DNA from 2 places in the Rhizobium sp. T1470 genome. Region 1 is predicted to be linked to the other one. Evidence: riboswitches for the same ligand, from Rfam matches in the RefSeq annotation. Region 1 holds a riboswitch; the other holds the start of a gene.

Region 1 (3,849 bases):
ACAGCCAGGTCCTCGTTTGCGACGCCGAGAGTGATAGCGATCTCGACCGGCTGATCGGCAAGCACGACTGGAAGATCACACTTGTCGTTGGCGCGCGCGGCGTCGGAGCTGCGCTTGCTCGCAAGATCGGCAGGGCCAACAAAGCAGGCCGACCCTTTGCGGCATTAAATCGGACAGTTTTCGCCGTCGGCTCCCGCGACCCGATCACGGCCGCACAAATGACCAAGCTGGAGGCTTCCGGTGTCCTGACCTCGGCCATTGATGCTCCCGCGGGAGTGCTACCGGACGAACAATCGTTAGGCCTGCCGGTGCTTCTGCGCTGTACAGGCAAAGTCACGGGCGAGACCGCGGCAGTTGCCGACCGGTTCGCGAAAGGCGTAAAGTCGATCATAGATGCGACGCGCCCGGAGATGCTGATGGTTGGCGGTGGCGATACGGCGCTGGCAGTTTTTCGCGAGCTCGGAATTCGGATCCTGAGGCCGCAGGGCGAAATCGAGGCGGGCATTCCGTGGTTTGACGTCGCAACCGCCGATGGCCTGCGTTTCCGCTGCGCAGTGAAGTCCGGGGGCTTCGGTAATTCTGCTAGTTTGATAAGACTGATTGCACAGAATCAGGCGGCATAGGACAATGCCGACGGGGAGAATGAAGGTGGACGAAGCAAACGGTGTATCGGCGAATGCGCAAGCGGCGCCTGCGACAAAGCCGGAGCGCGGTAAGGCCGTCAAGCTGGTCGATCGGGTGTTCGATCAGTTGCAAGAGCGCATTCGCTCGGGAAACTATCCGCCGGATTCACGACTTCCCGGTGAGCACGAGCTTGCATCGATGCTTGGCGTCTCGCGCCCCATCGTGCGCGACGCGTTGGCACGCTTGCGCGATCAGGGCATCGTCTACGCCAGGCAAGGTGCCGGCACCTTCGTCAGCGCTCATGGCTCGCCGACGACGCAGCTTTCCTATTCGCCGGTCAAGACGATCGCCGATATTCAGCGCTGCTACGAGTTTCGCCTGACGATCGAGCCTGCTGCCGCCTATTTTGCTGCCAAGCGCCGCGACGAGGCGGCGATTCAGAAGATTGCAGCTGCTCTCGCCGATCTCCGTGAGGCGACCAGCCACCAGCTTCATCGCACTGACGCCGACTTCACGTTCCATCGCGCGGTCACGGAAGCCGCCAACAACCACTACTACACGGCCTCGATCGATGCCCTGAAAGCGCATATCGCGGTCGGCATGCATCTTCACGGTCTGTCTCTGCTTGGCCCGCGCCAAGGTCTTGAGCAGGTCTACGAAGAACACAACAAGATCTACCTCGCCATCGTCGAAGGTCGCGCGGAAGACGCGCGGGCGCTGATGAAGGCGCATCTCGAGGGCTCGCAGAGCCGTCTCTTCGAAGGCCGCGCGCTGGACCTTTCGATGTAGCCTACGCGGTCGGCTTGACAGCTTTGCTACTCTGGTTCTAACCTTTTCGCATTCACCAGGGGGGTCCCGGCAAGGGGCTGAGATACTGCTATCGCACGCAGTGACCCGTTGAACCTGATCCAGTTCATACTGGCGTAGGGACGGTGCAAGCGCTCGAAGGCATTGGATTCTCGCGAGGAAACCGTGTCGGCGTCTTTTCATCATTCCGGCTGAGGACTGGGTCTCCAAACGCAAACTTGGAGCCTCAAACCATGAATATTGCCGCAAAGAATATCACCCCGACCGTTACGACAGGCCCATTGCCGGCCTCTCGAAAAATCTACATTCCCGGAGAAATCCACCCTGATGTCCGCGTCCCGATGCGCGAGATCAGCGTTCACCCGACATCGGGCGAACCGCCGGTCACGGTCTATGATTCCTCGGGCATCTATACCGTCGAAGGTGCCGACATCCGCATCGAGCAGGGACTTCCAGAACTGCGCCGCGGCTGGGTGGTCGCCCGCGGTGACGTCGAAGCCTATCAGGGCCGCCGGGTCCGCCCCGAAGACAACGGCTTTGCCAGCGGCGAACGGCTGACACCGGAATTTCCCGGCAAGCGCCAGCCGTTCCGCGCAAGGGACGGCAAGGCCGTGACCCAGCTCGCCTATGCGCGCGCCGGCATTATCACGCCGGAGATGGAATTCATCGCGATCCGCGAGAACCTTGGCCGCAAGGCGCAGGCGGAGGCTATCACGCGCGACGGCGAAAGCTTCGGCGCCCGGATTCCGGATCACGTAACCCCGGAATTCGTCCGGCAGGAGATTGCCGCCGGCCGCGCGATCATCCCCGCCAACATCAATCATCCCGAATCCGAACCGATGATCATCGGCCGGAACTTCCTGGTGAAGATCAACGCCAATATCGGCAACTCCGCCGTCACGTCTTCCATGGCCGAAGAGGTCGAGAAGATGGTCTGGGCTGCCCGCTGGGGCGCCGACACAGTCATGGATCTCTCCACCGGCCGTAACATCCACAACATCCGCGAATGGATCATCCGCAACTCGCCACTGCCGATCGGTACCGTTCCACTCTATCAGGCGCTTGAGAAGGTCGAGGGCATTGCCGAGAACCTGACCTGGGAAGTCTATCGCGACACCCTGATCGAGCAGGCCGAGCAGGGGGTCGACTACTTCACCATTCACGCCGGCGTGCGGCTGCACTACATTCCGCTCACCGTCAACCGCGTCACCGGCATCGTCTCGCGCGGTGGCTCGATCATGGCCAAGTGGTGTCTTCATCACCACCGCGAAAGTTTCCTCTACGAGCATTTCGAGGAGATCTGCGACATCTGCCGCGCCTATGACGTCTCCTTCTCGCTCGGCGACGGCCTGCGTCCGGGCTCGATTGCCGACGCCAACGACGCGGCACAGTTCGCAGAGCTGGAAACGCTCGGCGAACTGACGAAGATCGCTTGGGCCAAGGACTGCCAGGTCATGATCGAAGGACCCGGACACGTGCCGATGCACAAGATCAAGGAGAACATGGACAAGCAGCTCGCCGTCTGCGGCGAGGCGCCCTTCTATACGCTGGGACCGCTGACCACCGACATCGCACCCGGCTACGACCACATCACCTCGGGCATCGGTGCTGCGATGATCGGCTGGTTCGGCACGGCGATGCTCTGCTACGTCACCCCGAAGGAGCATCTTGGTCTACCCGACCGCAACGACGTGAAGACCGGCGTCATCACCTACAAGATCGCTGCCCACGCCGCCGATCTCGCCAAGGGGCACCCGGCCGCTCAATTGCGCGACGACGCCCTGTCGCGCGCGCGCTTCGAATTCCGATGGGAGGACCAGTTCAACCTCGCGCTGGACCCCGAAACCGCCCGCAGCTTCCACGACGAGACGCTGCCGAAGGAAGCGCATAAGGTGGCGCACTTCTGCTCCATGTGCGGCCCGACGTTCTGCTCGATGCGGATCTCGCACGACATCCGTGCCGAGGCGCAGAAGGAAGGGCTCGACGCGATGGCAGCGAAATACCGCGAGGGCGGCGATCTCTACATGCCAATCGAAGCCGTCGAACAATCGGGCGACTGATATGCATGTGCTTGTCAAAGGGGCCGGCGTTGCCGGCCTCGTCGTCGCCCACGAACTCAGCCTTCGCGGTGCCGATGCGACGGTCATTGATCCCGCTAAAGGTTCCAGGCAGGCAGCCTCCTGGCTCGCGGGCGGCATGCTCGCGCCCTGGTGCGAGCGCGAAAGTGCCGAGGAAGCCGTATTGCTGCGAGGCCGCGATGCTCCCGACCGGTGGGACATGATGCTGCCGGGGGAGGTACACCGAAACGGAACGCTGGTGGTTGCTCCCGCCCGCGACCAGAGCGAGCTCAATCGCTTCGCCGGTCGCACAAGCGGCCATAGATGGTTGGATGAAGAAAATATCGCCTCATTGGAGCCA
Region 2 (3,849 bases), on a different replicon from region 1:
GTCGGCATGGCCGACGGCGCCAGCAAGGTAGGCCTTGGCACGCGTGACCGCCTCGTGAACTGATGCTCCTTTCGCCAGTTCCGCGGCCAGCGCGCTGGAAAGGGTGCAGCCGGTGCCATGCGTGTTTGCGGTCGGAATGCGTTTTGCCTCAAACCATGTCGGCCCGGAGGCTGTCGAGAGCACATCCGGGCTTTCGTCGCCGGCCAGATGTCCGCCCTTGACGAGGACAGCCTCCGGGCCGAGTTGGCGAAGACTGTCTGCCTGCTCGGCCATGTCGCTGCGTGTGGCGGCGGCATAGACATGAAGCAGTGCAGCCGCTTCCGGCAGGTTTGGCGTCAGCAAGGTTGCAAGCGGCGACAGACGCTTGATCAGAACGTCGACAGCGGAGGGGTCGAGGAGGGCAGCTCCGCCCTTGGCGACCATGACGGGGTCGAGAACGATCGGGATACCCTGGTGGGGCACAAGCGCATCGGCGACGGCGTCGGCGATCTCGGCCGTCGCAATCATGCCGATTTTGATGGCGTCGACCCGCACGTCGGCAAGAACCGCCGCAATCTGATCCGCAACGAAGGCAGCAGGGACCAGATGGACGCCGCAAACGCCTTGCGTGTTCTGGGCGGTCAGCGCCGTCATCACTGCCATGCCATAGACGCCGCGCGCGGAAAATGCCTTGAGATCGGCCTGGATACCGGCCCCGCCGGAGGGATCGGAGCCTGCAATGGACAGCACATTTCGGATCATGTTCTTGCCTTTATCATGTTCTCGGCGATCTCTCGTGCCGCAAGCTGTGGATCGGGCGTCCCGCAAATCGCCGAGACAACCGCAAGCCCATCGGCCCCGGCGGCAAGCACGTCACCGACGTGGGCGGATTTCAGGCCACCTATGGCGACGACCGGTACGGGACAAACCTTGACGAGGCGGGAAAGCCCTTCAAAGCCCAGCGCGGGTTTGTGGTCAGGCTTCGTCGCTGTCGCAAAAACCGGCCCCAATCCAGCATAGTCGACAGCCGCGGGATCGATTGCTGCCGCCAGCGCCGCCGTTTCGGCCGAGAGGCCGAGGATCATGTCCGGGCCAATCAATTGCCGCGCCGTGATCGCATCGATGTCGTCCTGGCCAATATGCAGCCCATCGGCGCCAATCGCGATAGCCGCCTCCACGTCGTCATTGACGATGAGCACAGCACCGGTGCCAGACAATGCCACCTTCAGTGCCCGCCCAGTCTCGATCATCCGTGCGGTATCCGCATGCTTGTCGCGCAGCTGCACCACGGTTGCTCCCCCGGCGACCGCCGCGCGCGCGGTCTCCACCATGCCGACGGTGGCGCAAAGGCCCGGATCGAGGACGAGGTAAAGAGAAAGATCGAGGTTTCTCATGCGGCGCGCACCCTGGCATCGCGATCGAGCGTAGCAGCGTCAAGCGCAGCAAGTGCATCGAGGAAACACCAGGAAAACGAACCTGGGCCATCCGCCTTGCTGGCTGCCATTTCGCCGGCAACAGAGAAGGTAGCAAGGGCTGCAACCGTTGCCTCGAATGGTGCGCCGGGCCGAATAGCCGAAAATGCGCCAATAAGGCAGGTCAGCGAGCAGCCAAGCGCCGTGACCTGCGGCATCAACGCCGAGCCACCCTCGATACGCGCCGCCCGGTCGCCATCGGTGACGAAATCGACAGAGCCGGTTACTGCAATTGTCGCTCCGTGTTCCCTGGCTAGTAGCCGGGCAGCGTCCTCAGCCTGCTCGACGTGATCGCGGCTATCCACGCCCTGACCACGGCTCGCCCCGCCGGCAAGCGCGATGATTTCGGAGGCGTTACCGCGAATGACGGTGGGGCCGAGTTCCAGCAGCCGGTCCACCGCCGCACGACGAAAACCGGTGGCGTAGTGGGCGACCGGATCGAGAACAAAGGGTTTGCCGGCCCGGCCGGCTGCGATGGCGGCGGCCTGCATGCCGCGCAGCCATGCTGACGAGAGTGTGCCGATGTTGATCGTCAAGGCGCCGGCGATCGCGGCAAATTCGCCAGCCTCTTCTTCCGCATGCACCATGGCCGGCGAAGCGCCAGCTGCCAGAAGCACATTGGCTGCGATGTTCATGGCAACGAAATTCGTGATGCAGTGGACGAGCGGTGGCTGGGCGCGCAATTCGCCCAGCAGCGTTCCCGGCGAAGTCTGATCTTGCATGGTGTGCCTTTCGACCGGGGAGAAAGGCGCAGGGACAGACGCGGGAAGCCGACAGTCCCGAGCGACTCCCTCCGCCGGCATTATCCGGTTCAGGTTCAAAGGGTGCTTCTCAGCCCTCCACCGGAGGGCGCCCCTGTCTCTCATCGCCTTCTTGTCGCAGAGAAGCCGGCGACTGTCATCCATAAAATGGACATGGCCGGATGTGGCCGGCGATGTCGGCGCGAAAGCAGGTCCCGGCTATTCCGCCGCCTGATAGATGTTCCGGTCAACGACAGAGGCTCTCGGACCGAGTGCGGCCGCAAGCGTGACGAGGACCGCAAGGACCGCGACAAACGTGATGCCGGCGAAATACGGATCCCAGCCGAAGCCGGAAGCCGCACAGAATATGGCTGAGGCTGCCGCAAGCACAATGCCGCCACCGATCTGGAAGGAGCCAAACAATAGCCCCGATGCGAGCCCGGACTGATCCTCGCCAACGTCGGAGAGTGCCGCAACCTGCACGGAGGGGTAGGTCATGGCGTAGCCGACACCGAGCGGGAGCTGTGACAGGGCGACCAGCCAGACAGGGTCGATGTGGCCAACGCTCAGGATCCAGAAGATGTAGCTGAGCGCCTGTAGTGCTACGCCAAGCGTCATCAGCCCGGTCGTGCCACGATTTTGCGCGATCGTCGCAAAACGTGGCGCCAGGAACATGACGCAGACGCCGCCGAAGGCAAAGGAGAACCCGGTCGCGAAGGCCGACCAGCCAACGACTGTCTGATAATAGAGCGTCGCGATGAACTGGAAGCCGACATAGACGCCCTGGAACAGCGCAGCAATGGCATTGGCGTGGGAGAGCTTTCCCCGCCGGAATATCGCAAGCGGCACCATCGGATCAGCGTGACGGGATTCGACGATGAGAAAGAGGCCGATCAAAACGGCAGCCGCCACGAGCGCGCCCCAGGTCGGCACCGCCTGCCAGCCATCGGCCGCAGCATTGGTGATGCCAAAGACGAAGAGCAAGAGTCCCGGCGTGATTGTCATCGCGCCAGCCCAGTCGAACTTGGCACGCGGCCCGCTGCGCTGCTGGTCTGCCGGCAGCACGAAAGGAGCAATCGCCAGTGCGATAATTGCGACCGGCGCACCCATGACAAGAGTTGCCCGCCAGCTGAAGACCGTCGCGGCACCACCCAGCACCATGCCAAGGACAAAGCCGGTCGCGCCAGTCGAGGCAAAGACCCCAAGCGCTTTGGCCCGCGCCGATCCTTCGCCGAACACCGACAGAAGGAGGGCAAGGGCAGCGGGTGCCGTAAACGCAGCGGCGATGCCCTTTATCAGGCGTGCGGCGATCAGCGTCGGGCCGCTATCGACAAAGCCGCCGGCGATGCTGGCGGCAGCGAAAATGGCGAGCGACCAGAGGAAGACGCGACGGTGGCCGAAAACGTCCGCGACGCGCCCGCCCAGCAACAGGAAACCGCCATAGCCAAGCACATAGGCGCTGACGGCCCACTGAAGGGACGTGGCCTTCATGCCAAGCTCGGCCTGTATCGCCGGAAGCGCGACGCCAATCGTGGACACATCCATTGCATCAAGAAAGTTGGCAGCGCAGAGCAACAGCAATGCCAGGCCGGCTCCGCCTTGAGATCTCGAAATGGTCATGAGTGATCGTTCCTTTCTGCCGACGCCCCGGGAGGAAG

Evidence for each region. Region 1 has a riboswitch for thiamine pyrophosphate ahead of thiC (phosphomethylpyrimidine synthase ThiC). Riboswitches for the same ligand answer to the same signal wherever they lie in the genome.
Region 2: it holds a riboswitch for thiamine pyrophosphate, as region 1 does, so the genes downstream of both, thiM (hydroxyethylthiazole kinase) here and thiC (phosphomethylpyrimidine synthase ThiC) in region 1, are expected to answer to the same signal.

What each region holds. Positions count from the first base shown of each region.
Region 1 covers NZ_CP148091.1:17,066-20,914, forward strand. The annotation lists gene WGT02_RS00100 (four-carbon acid sugar kinase family protein) at 1-623, shown strand, start outside; gene WGT02_RS00105 (FadR/GntR family transcriptional regulator) at 649-1,413, shown strand; TPP riboswitch at 1,461-1,572, shown strand; gene thiC (phosphomethylpyrimidine synthase ThiC) at 1,665-3,491, shown strand; gene thiO (glycine oxidase ThiO) at 3,493-3,849, shown strand, end outside.
Region 2 covers NZ_CP148092.1:1,551,194-1,555,042, reverse strand. The annotation lists gene thiD (bifunctional hydroxymethylpyrimidine kinase/phosphomethylpyrimidine kinase) at 1-741, opposite strand, end outside; gene thiE (thiamine phosphate synthase) at 738-1,373, opposite strand; gene thiM (hydroxyethylthiazole kinase) at 1,370-2,173, opposite strand; TPP riboswitch at 2,223-2,318, opposite strand; gene WGT02_RS28735 (MFS transporter) at 2,411-3,811, opposite strand.